Regions from separate parts of the Thauera sinica genome, predicted to be linked through region 3. Evidence: riboswitches for the same ligand, from Rfam matches in the RefSeq annotation. Region 3 holds a riboswitch; each other region holds the start of a gene.
The links. Region 3 has a riboswitch for cobalamin ahead of CCZ27_RS07575 (TonB-dependent receptor). Riboswitches for the same ligand answer to the same signal wherever they lie in the genome.
Positions count from the first base shown of each region.

Region 1: another riboswitch for cobalamin. It lies ahead of CCZ27_RS15845 (ribonucleoside-diphosphate reductase subunit alpha); the one in region 3 lies ahead of CCZ27_RS07575 (TonB-dependent receptor).
Region 2: another riboswitch for cobalamin. It lies ahead of CCZ27_RS22075 (TonB-dependent receptor); the one in region 3 lies ahead of CCZ27_RS07575 (TonB-dependent receptor).
Region 4: another riboswitch for cobalamin. It lies ahead of cobO (cob(I)yrinic acid a,c-diamide adenosyltransferase); the one in region 3 lies ahead of CCZ27_RS07575 (TonB-dependent receptor).

Region 1 is NZ_CP023439.1:3,627,833-3,631,179, reverse strand. It holds gene CCZ27_RS15845 (ribonucleoside-diphosphate reductase subunit alpha) at 1-2,252, opposite strand, end outside; cobalamin riboswitch at 2,412-2,608, opposite strand; gene CCZ27_RS15840 (YnfA family protein) at 2,862-3,194, shown strand; gene CCZ27_RS15835 (DUF2894 domain-containing protein) at 3,259-3,347, opposite strand, start outside.
Region 2 is NZ_CP023439.1:5,051,832-5,055,178, reverse strand. It holds gene CCZ27_RS22075 (TonB-dependent receptor) at 19-1,977, opposite strand; cobalamin riboswitch at 2,101-2,347, opposite strand; gene cobU (bifunctional adenosylcobinamide kinase/adenosylcobinamide-phosphate guanylyltransferase) at 2,427-2,975, shown strand; gene gorA (glutathione-disulfide reductase) at 3,055-3,347, opposite strand, start outside.
Region 3 is NZ_CP023439.1:1,729,368-1,732,714, reverse strand. It holds gene CCZ27_RS07580 (2'-5' RNA ligase family protein) at 1-443, shown strand, start outside; cobalamin riboswitch at 454-660, shown strand; cobalamin riboswitch at 958-1,204, shown strand; gene CCZ27_RS07575 (TonB-dependent receptor) at 1,357-3,347, shown strand, end outside.
Region 4 is NZ_CP023439.1:998,539-1,001,885, forward strand. It holds gene CCZ27_RS04315 (ABC transporter substrate-binding protein) at 1-481, opposite strand, end outside; gene cobO (cob(I)yrinic acid a,c-diamide adenosyltransferase) at 499-1,110, opposite strand; cobalamin riboswitch at 1,266-1,485, opposite strand; gene CCZ27_RS04325 (3-hydroxybutyryl-CoA dehydrogenase) at 1,673-2,527, shown strand; gene rho (transcription termination factor Rho) at 2,605-3,347, opposite strand, start outside.

The DNA of each region.
Region 1 (3,347 bases), 1.9 Mb from region 3:
GCCGTCGGCGCGATGGCGACGCAGTTGGAGTTGCGCATGCCGTAGCGGGCGATGCGCTCCTTCAGGCTCGCCCAGTCCAGGCTCGCGCTGCGGTCGGTGTCGAGGTAGCCGCCGCGGTCGGCCGCGAGCAGGTCGAGGGATTCGTGCGGCAGGATGCCCCTGTCCCACAGGCTGCCGGCGAAGCTCGAATAGCGGCCGCGTTCCCGCGCCAGTTCGGTCGATGCCCGGTAGGCGTGGAAGCACACCGCCTCCATGCTGCGGTCGGCGAACTCGACGGCTGCCGGCGAGGCGTAGGGCAGGCCCAGCCGGTACAGGCAATCGGCAAAGCCCATGATGCCCAGCCCCACCGGGCGATGCCGCAGGTTGGCGTTGCGCGCCTTGGGCGTGGCGTAGAAGTTGATGTCGATCACGTTGTCCAGCATGCGCATGGCCGTCTGTATCGTGCGCGACAACTTCTGCAGGTCCAGCTCGCCGTCCTTCAGGTGCGCCGGCAGATTGACCGAGCCCAGGTTGCACACCGCGGTTTCCGAAGCCGAGGTGTTGAGCGTGATTTCCGTGCACAGGTTGGAGCCGTGGACCACGCCCGCATGCTGCTGCGGAGAGCGCAGGTTGCAGGCGTCCTTGAAGGTGATCCACGGATGCCCGGTCTCGAACAGCATGGTGAGCATCTTGCGCCACAACTGCACCGCCGGAATCTTCTTGTGCAGGCGGATCTCCCCCGCCGCGGCCCTGGCCTCGCAGGCCAGGTAGGCTGCCTCGAACGCCGCGCCGAACTTCTCGTGCAGGTCGGGCACGTCCACCGGCGAGAACAGCGTCCACTCGCCGTTTTCGTGCACGCGCTTCATGAACAGGTCCGGAATCCAGTTGGCGGTGTTCATGTCGTGGGTGCGGCGGCGCTCGTCGCCGGTGTTCTTGCGCAGCTCCAGGAATTCCTCGATGTCGAGGTGCCAGGTTTCCAGGTAGGCGCAGACCGCGCCCTTGCGCTTGCCGCCCTGATTGACGGCCACCGCGGTGTCGTTCACCACCTTGAGGAAGGGGATCACCCCCTGGCTCTGGCCGTTCGTCCCCCTGATGCGGCTGCCCAGGGCGCGCACCGGCGTCCAGTCGTTGCCCAGGCCGCCGGCGTACTTCTGCAGCAGCGCGTTCTCCTTGATGGCCTGGTAGATGCCGTCGAGGTCGTCGTCGACGGTGGTGAGGTAGCACGACGACAACTGCGGATGCATCGTGCCGCTGTTGAACAGCGTCGGCGTCGAGCACATGAAGTCGAAGCTGGAGATGAGGTCGTAGAACTCGATGGCGCGGGCCTCGCGGTCGATCTCGCCCAGCGCCAGCCCCATCGCGACGCGCATGAAGAAGATCTGCGGCAGCTCGATGCGCTGCCCTTCGACGTGCAGGAAATAGCGGTCGTAGAGCGTCTGCAGGCCCAGGTAGCCGAACAGCAGGTCGCGTTCCGGCTTCAGCGCCGACGCCAGCCGGACGAGGTCGTATTCGGCCAGGCGGGGGTCGAGCAGGCCGGCCGCGATGCCGCGCCCGACGAACTCCGGCAGGTATTCGGCATAGGCCGGCGCCATGTCCTGCGGCGCCACCGCGCGGCCGGCGACCTCCTGCACCAGGCTGCCGAGCAGCAGGCGGGCGGTCGCTTGGTCGTAGCCCGGTTCGCGCTCGATGAGGGCGCGCGCGGCGAGGATGAGCGCCTGCTGCACGTCGGCCATGGCGACGCCGTCGTAGAGGTTCTTCAGCGCCTGCTCGAGGATCAGCCGTGCCGACACGCCTTCGTCCAGGCCGGCGCAGGCAGCCTCGCAGGTCTCCAGCAGCGCGGCCACGTCGAGCGGGCGGCGTTCGCCGTCGACCGTGACGTGCAGCGCCGGCGCGCCCCGGGCCTCGGCCAGCGCCGCGCGTTCCGCCGCCCGGCGCTCGCGGTACAGCACGTAGGCGCGCGCCACGTCGTGCTCGCCGGAGCGCATCAGCGCCAGTTCGACCTGGTCCTGGATGTCCTCGATATGCACCGTGCCGCCGTCCGGCAGCCGGCGGGTCAGGGAGCGGACGACGATGTCGGTCAGGCGCGCCACCAGTTCGCGGACGCGCGACGACACCGCGCTCTGGCTGCCCTCGACGGCGAGGAAAGCCTTGGTCATCGCAAGCGCGATCTTTTCGGGATCGAAGGCGACGACGGCGCCGTTGCGGCGGATGACCTGAAGTGCGGCGAGCGCGGATTCGCTGCCGACGGGCAGTGCTGATACGTTCGAGGACACGGCGATTCTCCGGATCGGGGGGCGGGGAACCGGCGGAGCATGCCGCACGCAAGCCGGCTTGCGCCCGCGGCAGAACCCGCGGCGGCAGACGACTTGCGAACGGAAACGAGCAGCGGCATGCACGGACCTTTCGCCAGGGACACCCCGCCCCGTCATTGGTTGGAAGGACGTTGCGGCAGGTCTCCTGGCTCTCGGTTCATCGCGCTCCGCCGCCTTCCCGGTACGCGACCAGTGGCGACGATGGCGAAGCGCTCGCCGATGACAGTTGCGGGGGCAGCTCCGGAATTCAGGCTGGCGGCCTGGCACCGGATTCCCTTTTAATCCCCGGACGGGGAACCGTTCAACGCCGGGAAGTCTAGTGGCCCGGGCTCCGGGCCGTCAAGCCGGATGACGCTACCGATAGTTGCCGGGTCGCCAGTTTCTACTACAGGTAGTATCCTGCTGCATCCCGCCGCCGCCCGGGCGGGGAGAATGGATGCGGTGCCGGCGAAGGATTCCACCCGGCGCGTTGCGCCCGGACACGCCAGCCGCCTCCTCGATCGCGGAGCCCTTCGCAGCGAAGCGGCGGGAGCGGCAGTGTCCTGATTCCAACCAACCTGGTCATTCGTCTTGGAAGCCCTGCGTCTGTGTTTCCTCTTCGCCGTGACGGCGCTGGCCGAGATCGTCGGCTGCTATCTGCCCTGGCTCGTCCTCAAGCAGGAGCGGAGCCCCTTGCTGCTGGTCCCGGCGGCGCTTTCGCTGGCCCTGTTCGCATGGCTGCTCACGCTGCATCCCACCGCCGCCGGCCGGACCTACGCCGCATACGGCGGCATGTACATCGCGGTCGCCCTGCTCTGGCTGAGATTCGTCGATGGCGTGCCGCTGACGCGCTGGGACGTCGCCGGGGCGGCGATCGCGCTCTTCGGCATGGCGGTCATCGCCCTGCAGCCGCCGGCCGATTGAGGCCGTAGCCTCGCCGCCGTCGCAGAGGTGGCATGGAAGGGGCGGCGGAAGCGCGCGGCCCGGATCAGCCGGCCTTGCCGCGGGCCGGCTTCCGTTTCTTGTCGCGTTCCCCGCGTGTCGTGCCCTTCACTGCCGTTCCCTTCGCCGCCGCGC
Region 2 (3,347 bases), 1.8 Mb from region 3:
GGGTGTCTCCGGCAGCGCTCAGAACGAGACCCGCGCACCGAGCTTCCAGGTGCGGACGAAATCGACCGGATAGACCACCACCGGCGGCCGGAAAGCGCTCTCGACCCAGACGCCGTTCTCGTGCGCGAACAGGTTGCTCACCGCGCCGTAGAGTTCCACGTCCTTCGTCACCCGGTGGCGGTAGGCGAGGTCGGTGGACTGGTATTCCCGCTGCCTCGGCGCCCCGTTGGCGAAGTCGCCGTCGGCCCACGCCTTGCTGCGCCAGGTGTGCGACAGGTTCAGCGTGCCGGCCTCGCTCACCTTGACGGCGAAGCCCAGCACCAGGTTGTGCTTCGGCGCGGCGGGCAATTCCTTGCCGTCGAAGGCGCCGCTGCCGTCGCGATCGATGATCGCCCGCGTCCACGCGTAGTTCAGCGAGCCCGTCAGCGCGGGGGAGATCTGCCAGGTGTCCTGCAGTTCGATGCCGTACTTGTGCGAACGGTCGAAGTTCGTGTTCGCGAAGCTGACCGGGTCGAAGTAGATCTCGTCCTTGAGCCTGGCATGGAACACCGCGAGCTTCAGGCGGTTGGCGGGCAGCACGTGGTTGAGGCCGAGCGTGACCGTGCGGGCGTGCATGGGCTCGATGAAGGCGTTGAAGGCGGTGCCGACGCAGGTGAAGTCGGCGTCGAAGGCGTTGCAGACGAAGAAGCGGTCGATGTCGGGCGCCTGGAAGGCGTCGTTGTAGTTGCCGAACACCGTCAGCGCCGGATCGATGCGGTAGTTGAAGCCGACGTCCCACGAGTTGAAGCGCTCGTCGTCCTTCAGGCGCGCGCCGGCATCCGGGCGGTGTCCGTATTCGACCCGCTCGCGCCGCGCGCCGGCCGACAGCGTGAGGCGGTCGAAGGCGTACTGGCCCTGCACGAACCAGCCGAGGTTGCGCTTGGAAGTCTTCTCGCTCGCGCCCTTGCGCTCGCCGTCGAAGGATTGCACGCCCGCGGTGACGGACAGGCGGTCGCCGAGGTACTGCAGCGCCAGTTCGTCCGAATCGTAGGTGTAGTCCAGGGTGCTCGAGAATGCGCCGAGAAACTCGGACGTCTTGTCCTCGGTCTGGTGGCGCGCGGACAGCCGCCACGCATCGGTCAGCCGGTACTCGGCGCCGACGCTCCAGTAGGCGCTGTCGAAGCGCTGGTGAGTGTAGAGGCTGCCGTCGTTCTGCGCCGGATCGTCCTCGAACCGCGCCAGGTCCAGCGGGCCGGGGTAGCGCGTGTCGATGCGGGTCCGGCCCGCGTCGGCGGTGAGCTTCAGGCCATCCACCGGATTGCCGCCGGCGGCCACGTGCCAGGTGTCGGCCTTCGAGGCGTCCCGATGGCCGGACGGGTCCTTGTCGGAGTAGCCGTCGGTTTCGCCGTGATCGGCCGTCGCCGACAGCGAGAAGCGCTCGCGCACGAGGCCGGCCGCGACCGTGCCGCCGAGCGCGCCGTGGCTGCCGCCATACGCCTCGATGCGGGCGCCGTCGTGCGGCCGGGTGTAGATCTGGATCGAGCCGGCGGTGGCGCCGTCGCCGTACAGCACCGAGCCGCTGCCCTTGGTGATCTCGATGCGGTCCACGTCGGCCAGCGCGATGCCGCCCAGGAGTTGCGGCACCGAATCGATGTTGTTCAGCCGGCGGCCGTCGACGGTGATCATCACGTTCTGGAAACCGCTGGTGAGGCCGTAGCCGCGCATGTTGAGGCTGGGCGTGAAGCGGTTGCCGAAGCTGGGCACGACCTGGACCGAGGTCTGGCGCGACAGGTAGTCGACCAGCGTGGTCGCGCCGGAACGCTCGATGTCCTTGCGCGTATGCACTTCGGAGGCGTAGGTGGCATCGACGTCGGTCACGTCGATGCGGGTGGCGGACACGATGACCGGTTCGAACTGGTGTTCGCCGGCGGCGATCGCCAAGGCCGACGGCAAGGCTGCACAGGCCGCGACTGCCGCGGCCGAAAGGCGGATGCTCATGGATGGGGACTCCCCGCGCCGCGGCCCGCGTCCCCGCAGTCCCCGGCAAACCGCACATGGACGCGCCGCGAACGGGGCAGGCATGAGCGCAGGGAACGACCCGCCGCCGCCACCCCGCGGCACCTCCTCCAACGCGCACGGGCCGGTATCCGGGCTCGCGAGCCGAGGCGGCCGGGTTTCTCCGCGAAACCCGCCACACGCGGCGCATCGCCTTCCCGGGCAGAAGCCCAGTGGCAGAGTGATGCGCCTTGAACTCGCTTACCGTTGCGGGGGCAGCACAGGCATTGCGGGGCGAACCTTCGGGTCCGTCGCGCCGCGCACCTGTTTCCCGTTTACCCCTAGGGCGCGGACCGCCGTCGGGCACCTCGAACGCAGCGCCCCTTCCGGGGCAGCGGCGCGGATGATACCTTTTCCGCCCCCGGTTTGCAGCGCAGGAACGCCACGCCCCAATGACGCTCGAACTCATCCTCGGCGGCGCGCGCTCGGGAAAGAGCCGGCACGCCGAACGGCGCGCCGCGGATTCGGGGCTGGCCGTCACGGTCATCGCCACCGCCGAGGCGCTCGACGCCGAGATGGCGGAGCGCATCCGCCGCCACCGCGCCGACCGCCCGTCGGCCTGGCGCACCGTGGAAGCCCCGCGCGCGCTCGCCGACGCCCTGCGGCGCGAGGCCGCGCCCGGCCGCTGCCTGCTCGTCGATTGCCTGACGCTGTGGCTCGCCAACCTCCTCGCCGGCGCCGAAGACCTGCCGCCCGGCGCCGATGCCGACGCGTTGCCCCGACTGCGCGCCGAGCGCGACGCCCTGCTCGCCGCGCTGCCCGCGCTGCCCGGCACCATCCTGCTGGTCGCCAACGAAGTCGGCCTCGGCCTGGTGCCGGAAACGCCGCTCGGCCGCCTGTTCCGCGACGAGGCCGGCCGGCTCAACCAGCAACTGGCCGCGCTCGCCGGCACGGTGACCTTCGTCGCCGCCGGGCTGCCGCTGAAGCTGAAGGGCGGCTGAGCGGGGAGCGCCGCTCAGGCCGTCGGATCGGGGATTCGCCCCGGGCAGGCGGCCGGAATTCCCCGTCGCGGCGGGCAGCTTATCGCGCGGGCTCGCGCATCGTGACGAACTCTTCCGCCGCCGTCGGATGGACGCCGATCGTGGCGTCGAAGACCTGCTTCGTCGCGCCTGCCTTCAGCGCGATGGCGATGCCCTGGATGATCTCGCCGGCATCGGGACCCACCATATGCACGCCCACGACGCGGTCGCTGGCCTTGTCGACCAGCAGCTTCATGAAGGTGCGCTCGTCGCCGCCGGCCAGGGTCTGCTTGAGCGCCCTGAAGCCGGTCTTGTACACCTCGATCCCGGCATGGCGCTCGCGTGCCTGCGCTT
Region 3 (3,347 bases):
CCGCGGCGCTGCACGCCCACGTCGCCGCGCTGCGCCGCGCGTGGCCGGAGCCCTTCGACATCGAGATCGGCGCCCTCGCCAGCTTCGCTTCCGCGCCCTATCTCGCCGTAGGCGATGCTGGCGGACGCATCGCCGCGCTGCGCGCCTGTTTCGCGGCCGGCGATCACAACCATCCGGACGGGGAATACGTGCCGCACGTGACGGTGGGGCTCTACGCCGACGCCTGGCCGATGGCCGGCGTGCGGCCGCGGCTCGACGCCTTCGCCGCCGGGGCGCCGCTGCGCCTGCGCATCGGGCACATCGGCCTGCTGGGCTACGCCGCGGCCGACATCGGCGGACCGCTGGCACGCATCGCCGACTACGATTTCGCCGACGGCGTGCTGCACTGGCATGCGCCGCCGCCGTTCGCCCACGCCGCCGCCGCAGCGTTTGACACACTTTGACACGAACGCTAACCTGCACCGCTGTCATGGTTGCCTGCCGACGTCGGCAGGCATGAAAAGGGAAGCCGGTGCCGCGCCCATGCGCGAAATCCGGCGCTGCCCCCGCAACTGTAATCGGCGAGCCTTGCGCCCTCCACGCCACTGGAAATCATCCGGGAAGGCTGGCGCCAGGCGAAGACCCGTGAGCCAGGAGACCTGCCATGCACATCGTCTCGACTGCACGGGCGGGGAGCCCCTGATCTGACGCCATGATGCCTGCCGCCACTTCGCCCACCGTTCCGTTCGCTCCGGCAAACGCCCGCCCGACCGCGGGTGCGACGTCCTGCGCGCGGACGGCGGCCGGGCGTCGGGAACGGACGGCGCCTGGCCGTGCCCACTCTCCCTTGCAGTCCCTGCCGACCATCCTGGAGGAACACCCGATGCGAGAAAGCGCGGGCACGGCCTGAGCCGCCCGCAACGGATGGCGGCGTCCCCGGTCCGCCGCCATCCGCCAGCCCGCGGCAACGCGGGATCGACCGGGAATCATCCGGCAGGTGCCCCCGTTCCCAACCGGGACGGAGGTGAAACGGGAACAGGATGCGCGCGCCGCCACGCCGCGGCGCGCAATGTCCTGGCTGCCCCCGCAACGGTAGGCAAGTGCGGACGGACCACATCCGCCACTGTATCGACCGCGTGGCGCCGGCACGGCGCTGCGCACGGTATGGGAAGGCGGTCCGTCAAGACTTGCGAGCCCGGAGACCGGCCTGCCGGCCGTTGGCGCGCTCCGTCCACCGCAAGGATGTGGACGGCGGCGCGCTTCTTACTGACCGGCCGCGGGGATGCGGACGGCGCCAGGCGCAGCGGACGACGGCACGGGCCGCCGCATCGCAAGGCTCCGGACGCCCGGCCGGTCTCACCTGACTGGAGCCGTTCCGTGAAGCCTCGCCCCCGTTCCACCCGCCTCCCCCTCGCCGCCGCACTGCTCGCGGCCTTTCCCCTGCACGCCGCCGCGCAGTCCGCCGGCGACGCGACAGTGCTGTCGACCGTCGTCGTCACCGCCCAGCGCGCCGAGGCGCCGCTGGAGGAAACGCCGCAGCGCGTGCTGGTGATCGACCGCGAGGACATCGAGCGCACGCCATCGCGCGAACTGACCGACGTGCTGAAGAAGAACGCCGGCCTCGACGTGATCCAGTACCCGGGCAACCTGTCGGGCATCGGCATCCGCGGCTTCACGCCGGAGTTCTCCGGCATCAACAAGCGCTCGCTGCTGCTGATCGACGGCCGCCCGGCGATGAGCACCAACCTCAGCATCGTCGACATGAACCGGGTCGAGCACATCGAAGTGCTCAAGGGCCCGGCCTCGGCGCTGTACGGCTCGTCGGCGATGGGCGGCGTGGTCAACGTCATCACCCGCGAAAGCCGCGGCCCGCTCACCGGCTCCGCCGAAGTCGCCGCCGGCAGCTTCGACCTGCGCGAACTCAAGGGCCACCTCGGCGGCAAGCTGGGCGAAGCCTTCGACTTCGACTACAGCGGCTCGTGGTTCGACCAGGACGACTACAAGACCGGCAAGGGCCACGAACTGCCCACCAGCGCCTACGAGCAGCAGTTCCACGCCCTGCGCCTGGGGCTGGACCTGAACGCCGACTGGCGCGTCAATGCCAGCTTCAACACCTACCGCGGCCGCGACATCGGCACGCCCGACGACGTCGCTTACGCCGATCCGGCGCGCACCACGAAGGACATGGACCACGACGGCCTCGACCTGCGCCTGTCCGGCCGCATCGGCGCGCACCGCCTGTCGGCCACCGTGTTCTCCGGCCGCGAATACAGCGAATACGTCGCCCACGGCTCGCCCTGGTACAACCCGGCCCTGCTGCCGCGCAGCAGCTTCGCCGAAGAGACCGAATGGCAGGGCTGGCAATTGCAGCACCAGTGGGAATGGGCGCAGGACGCCCGGCTGGTGTGGGGGATCGACCACGAACGCGCCAAGGTCACCGGCAAGAGCTGGGACCTCTACGTCACCGGCGCGCGCAACGCCCCGTACTCGGCCGACAACGAACGCGAAGCAACGGGCATATACGTCGAGAACACCTGGACCTTCAACGGCGGCGACACCACCGTCAACGCCGGCATCCGCCGCGACGACATCCGCGTGAAGACGCTGGGCACGCCGCTGAAGACCAACTTCACGCCGACCACGTCGGACTTCGACACCGTCAACCCGAGCATCGGCTTCAAGCACCTGCTCGGCGCCGGCTTCCGCGTGCACGGCACCGCCGGACGCGCCTTCGTGCCGCCGACCGCGGCGGAGTTCACCGGCGAGGCCACCAGCATCAACTGGCAGGGCAAGACCGAGATCACGCGCGGCAACGCGAACCTGAAGCCAGAATCGAGCGTGACCGTCGACCTCGGCCTGGAATGGTCGGGCAACGGGCTGTACCTCGATGCGACGGTGTTCGACACCCGCGTCAAGGACAAGATCACGCGCGACGGCGGCACCGCGATCGACGCCGATACCACGCTGTTCACCTACATCAACGCCAACCGCGCGCGCATGCGCGGCCTCGAACTGGAAGGCCGCTGGCAGATCCGCCCCGGCCTCGGCCTGACGGCGGGGCTCACCCACATGTTCGCCGCACGCCAGGAAATCGGCTCGGACTGGGTGGACCTGAACAAGGTCGCGCGCCAGAACGCGCACCTGGCGCTGGATGTCGACCACGGCGCCTGGAGCGCGCGCGTGGGTGGGCGCTACGTCGGCCGCAGCAAGGACCTGGACTGGGTCAACAGCTCCGGCACCCAGGTCGGCTACGCGGGCTACACGGTGTGGGACGTGGCCGCGCGCTATCGCTTCGACGCCCGCCAGAGCGTGGCGCTGTCGATCGACAACGTGTTCGACCGCTACTACGCCGAGAAATACGGCTTTCC
Region 4 (3,347 bases), 730 kb from region 3:
AGAGGGCTTGCGCAGCCGGCGTGTCGCGCCGCAGCACGGCAAGGCGGGCCTGGACTTCGGCGACCAGCGCCGCGGCGGCCTCGGCGCGGCCGATCCGGGCGCCGATCCTGCGCGTGCTGTCGAAGATGCCCGTCCAGTCGTCGGGAAAGGGCACGGTGACGATCTCGATGCCGTGGCGCCCGAACAGCGCCGCCTGGTGGTGCGCCTGCCAGCGCCGCGAGGCGAGCACGATGTCCGGCCGCGCGGCGATGACTTCCTCCGCGCTGCCGGTATTGGAGGCAAAGCGCGCCGCGCGGGCGGCGAGCGACGAACGCGCCGGGTCCTGGCTTTTCGCCGACACCGACACGATCTGCGCCGGATCGGCGAGCGAGAGCAGCAGCACGTCGGCGCACAGGTTGGTCGACATCACCCGTGGCAGCGGGGCGGCGGCGTCCGCCGGGAGCGATGCGGCGGCGAGCAGGGATGCCGCGAGCGGGAGCATGGCGAACCGGCGGCGCATCAGAAGTCGATGCCGGGCTGTGCCTTCACACCGGCCTTGAAGGCGTGCTTGCAGTCGGCGATCTCGCTCACGGTGTCGGCGAGTTCCACCAGCTCGGGCTTCGCCGCGCGGCCGGTGACGATCACCGTCTGCATCGGCGGGCGGCTGCGGATCGCCTCCACCACCGCGGCGGTGTCGAGGTAGCGGTACTTGAGCATGTAGGTGAGTTCGTCGAGCAGCACCAGGTCGACCGCGGGGTCGCGCAGCAGGCGCGCGGCCTGCGCCCACGCCTCGTCGGCGGCGCGCTTGTCGGCGTCCCAGTCCTGGGTGTTCCAGGTGAAGCCGGTGGCCATGGCGTGGTATTGCACCGCGGCAGCGGCGGAGCTCTGCTGCAGAAAGGTGACCTCGCCGGTGGCCTGCGTGCCCTTGATGAACTGCACCACGCCGGCCCGCCGGCCGTGGCCGAGCGCGCGGTACAGGGTGCCGAAGGCCGAGGTGGTCTTGCCCTTGCCGTTGCCGGTGATGAGGATGACGATGCCCCGCTCTTCGCGGGCACGTTCGATGGCCGCATCCACGACTTCCTTCTTGCGCTGCATGCGTGCGTTGTGGCTCAGCTTCTTGTCCTCGTCCATGCCGCGGGCTCCTCGATGGGTATGCCGGCGCCACGGTGCGGGGATTGCTGCTGGCGTGCGCCCGTTGCGGCGCACAGTCTGCGTTGCGGCTGAATCGAGGCTGGGTGAGGTACCCGCAGGACCAGTCGGCAACCAGCCCACACCCCGGGGCGCTCACCTGTGTAGTCGAACGGGTCGGTCTTCTGGCTCGCCGTCGTCCGGTCGCCGTCGCCTTCCCGGGGAGCATTCCCAGTGGTCTCATTGACGGCGCCGTCGGGCTTACAGCAGCGGGGGCTGCGCCGGGATGGCGGGCGTCTGGAACGCCTGCGTCACCGGACTTCCCGTTTCACCCCGGGCACGGACGTGCGGCGGGGCTCCCGATCGATGCTGGCCGAACTATACGCCCGGGCGGGATAGGCCGGCAATGCGGCCGCTTCCGGCAGTGGCCGGGTACGTCGCCCCGACGGTGGCGAGCCGCCCGGCTATCCGCTAGAGTCCTGTCCACTTTCCCGGCATGGGCACGTCGTGCATCGATGGCGCCGCCCGCCGCCAGGCCGTACAACGCATCGATAGGTGACAGACGATGGAAATCAGGAAGGTCGGAGTCGTAGGGGCAGGCACGATGGGCAGCGGCATCACCCAGGCGTGCGCGGTCGCGGGTCTCGATGTCGTCATGATGGACATCGCCGCAGCCCAGGTGGAGCGCGGCATGGCGACCATCGCCGGCAGCATGGACCGCCTGATCAAGCGCGAGAAGATCACCGAGGCCGACAAGGCCACGACGCTGGCCCGGATCACGACCACCACGACGCTGCAGGACCTCGCCGCCTGCGACCTGGTGATCGAGGCCGCCAGCGAGAACGTCGATCTCAAGCTGAAGGTGTTCGCCGACCTGGACGCGATCCTCGGCCCGGATGCGATCATCGCCAGCAACACTTCGTCGATCTCCATCACCCTGCTGGCCGCGGGCACGAAGCGCCCCGAGCAGGTCATCGGCATGCACTTCTTCAACCCGGTGCCGATCATGGCCCTGGTCGAGATCATCTGCGGCCTGCAGACGTCGGCGGGCACCTTCAGCGCGGTCGAAGACCTCGCCAAGGCGATCGGCAAGACGCCGGTGAAGGTCAAGAACAGCCCGGGCTTCGTCGTCAACCGCATGCTGTGCCCGATGATCAACGAGGCGATCTTCACCTTCGCCGAGGGGCTGGCGACGGCCGACCAGATCGACGAAGCCATGAAGCTGGGCTGCAACCACCCCATCGGACCGCTGGCGCTGTGCGACCTGATCGGCCTCGACGTGGAACTGGCGGTGATGCAGGTGCTGTACGAGGGCACCAAGGACCCGAAGTACCGTCCCGCCCCGCTGCTGGTGGAAATGGTCGAAGCCGGCTATCTCGGCCGCAAGACGGGCAAGGGCTTCTACACCTATACGAAGTGAGCGCCGGGCGCCGCACGGCGCCGGCGGAATGAAAAAAAGCCACCTCGCGGTGGCTTTTTTCTTGCCGGCTGGCCGGTTCAGCGTCCGGAGCGCATCGCGTCGAAGAACTCGGCGTTGCTCTTGGTGGCCTTGATCTTGTCGAGCAGGAATTCCATCGCGTCGATGTCGTCCATGCCGTACAGCAGCTTGCGCAGGATCCAGACCTTCTGCAGCACGTCGGGCTTGAGCAGGAGTTCTTCCCGCCGCGTGCCGGAACGGTTGACGTTGATCGCCGGATACACGCGCTTTTCCGCCATGCGCCGGTCGAGGTGCAGCTCCATGTTGCCGGTGCCCTTGAATTCCTCGTAGATCACGTCGTCCATGCGGCTGCCGGTATCGATCAGCGCGGTGGCGATGATGGTGAGCGACCCGCCTTCCTCGATGTTGCGCGCCGCGCCGAAGAAGCGCTTGGGCTTTTGCAGCGCGTTGGCGTCGACGCCGCCCGTTAGCACCTTGCCGGAGGCCGGCACGACGGTGTTGTAGGCCCGTGCCAGGCGCGTCAGCGAGTCCAGCAGGATGACGACGTCGCGCTTGTGCTCGGTGAGGCGCTTGGCCTTCTCGATCACCATCTCGGCGACCTGCACGTGGCGCGATGCCGGCTCGTCGAAGGTGGAGGCGACGACTTCGCCCTTCACCGAGCGCTGCATCTCGGTCACTTCCTCGGGACGCTCGTCGATCAGCAGCACGATGAGCGCCACGTCGGGGTGGTTGGCGGTGATCGAATGCGCGATGTGCTGCAGCATGACCGTCTTGCCGCTCTTGGGCGGTGCGACCAGCAGGC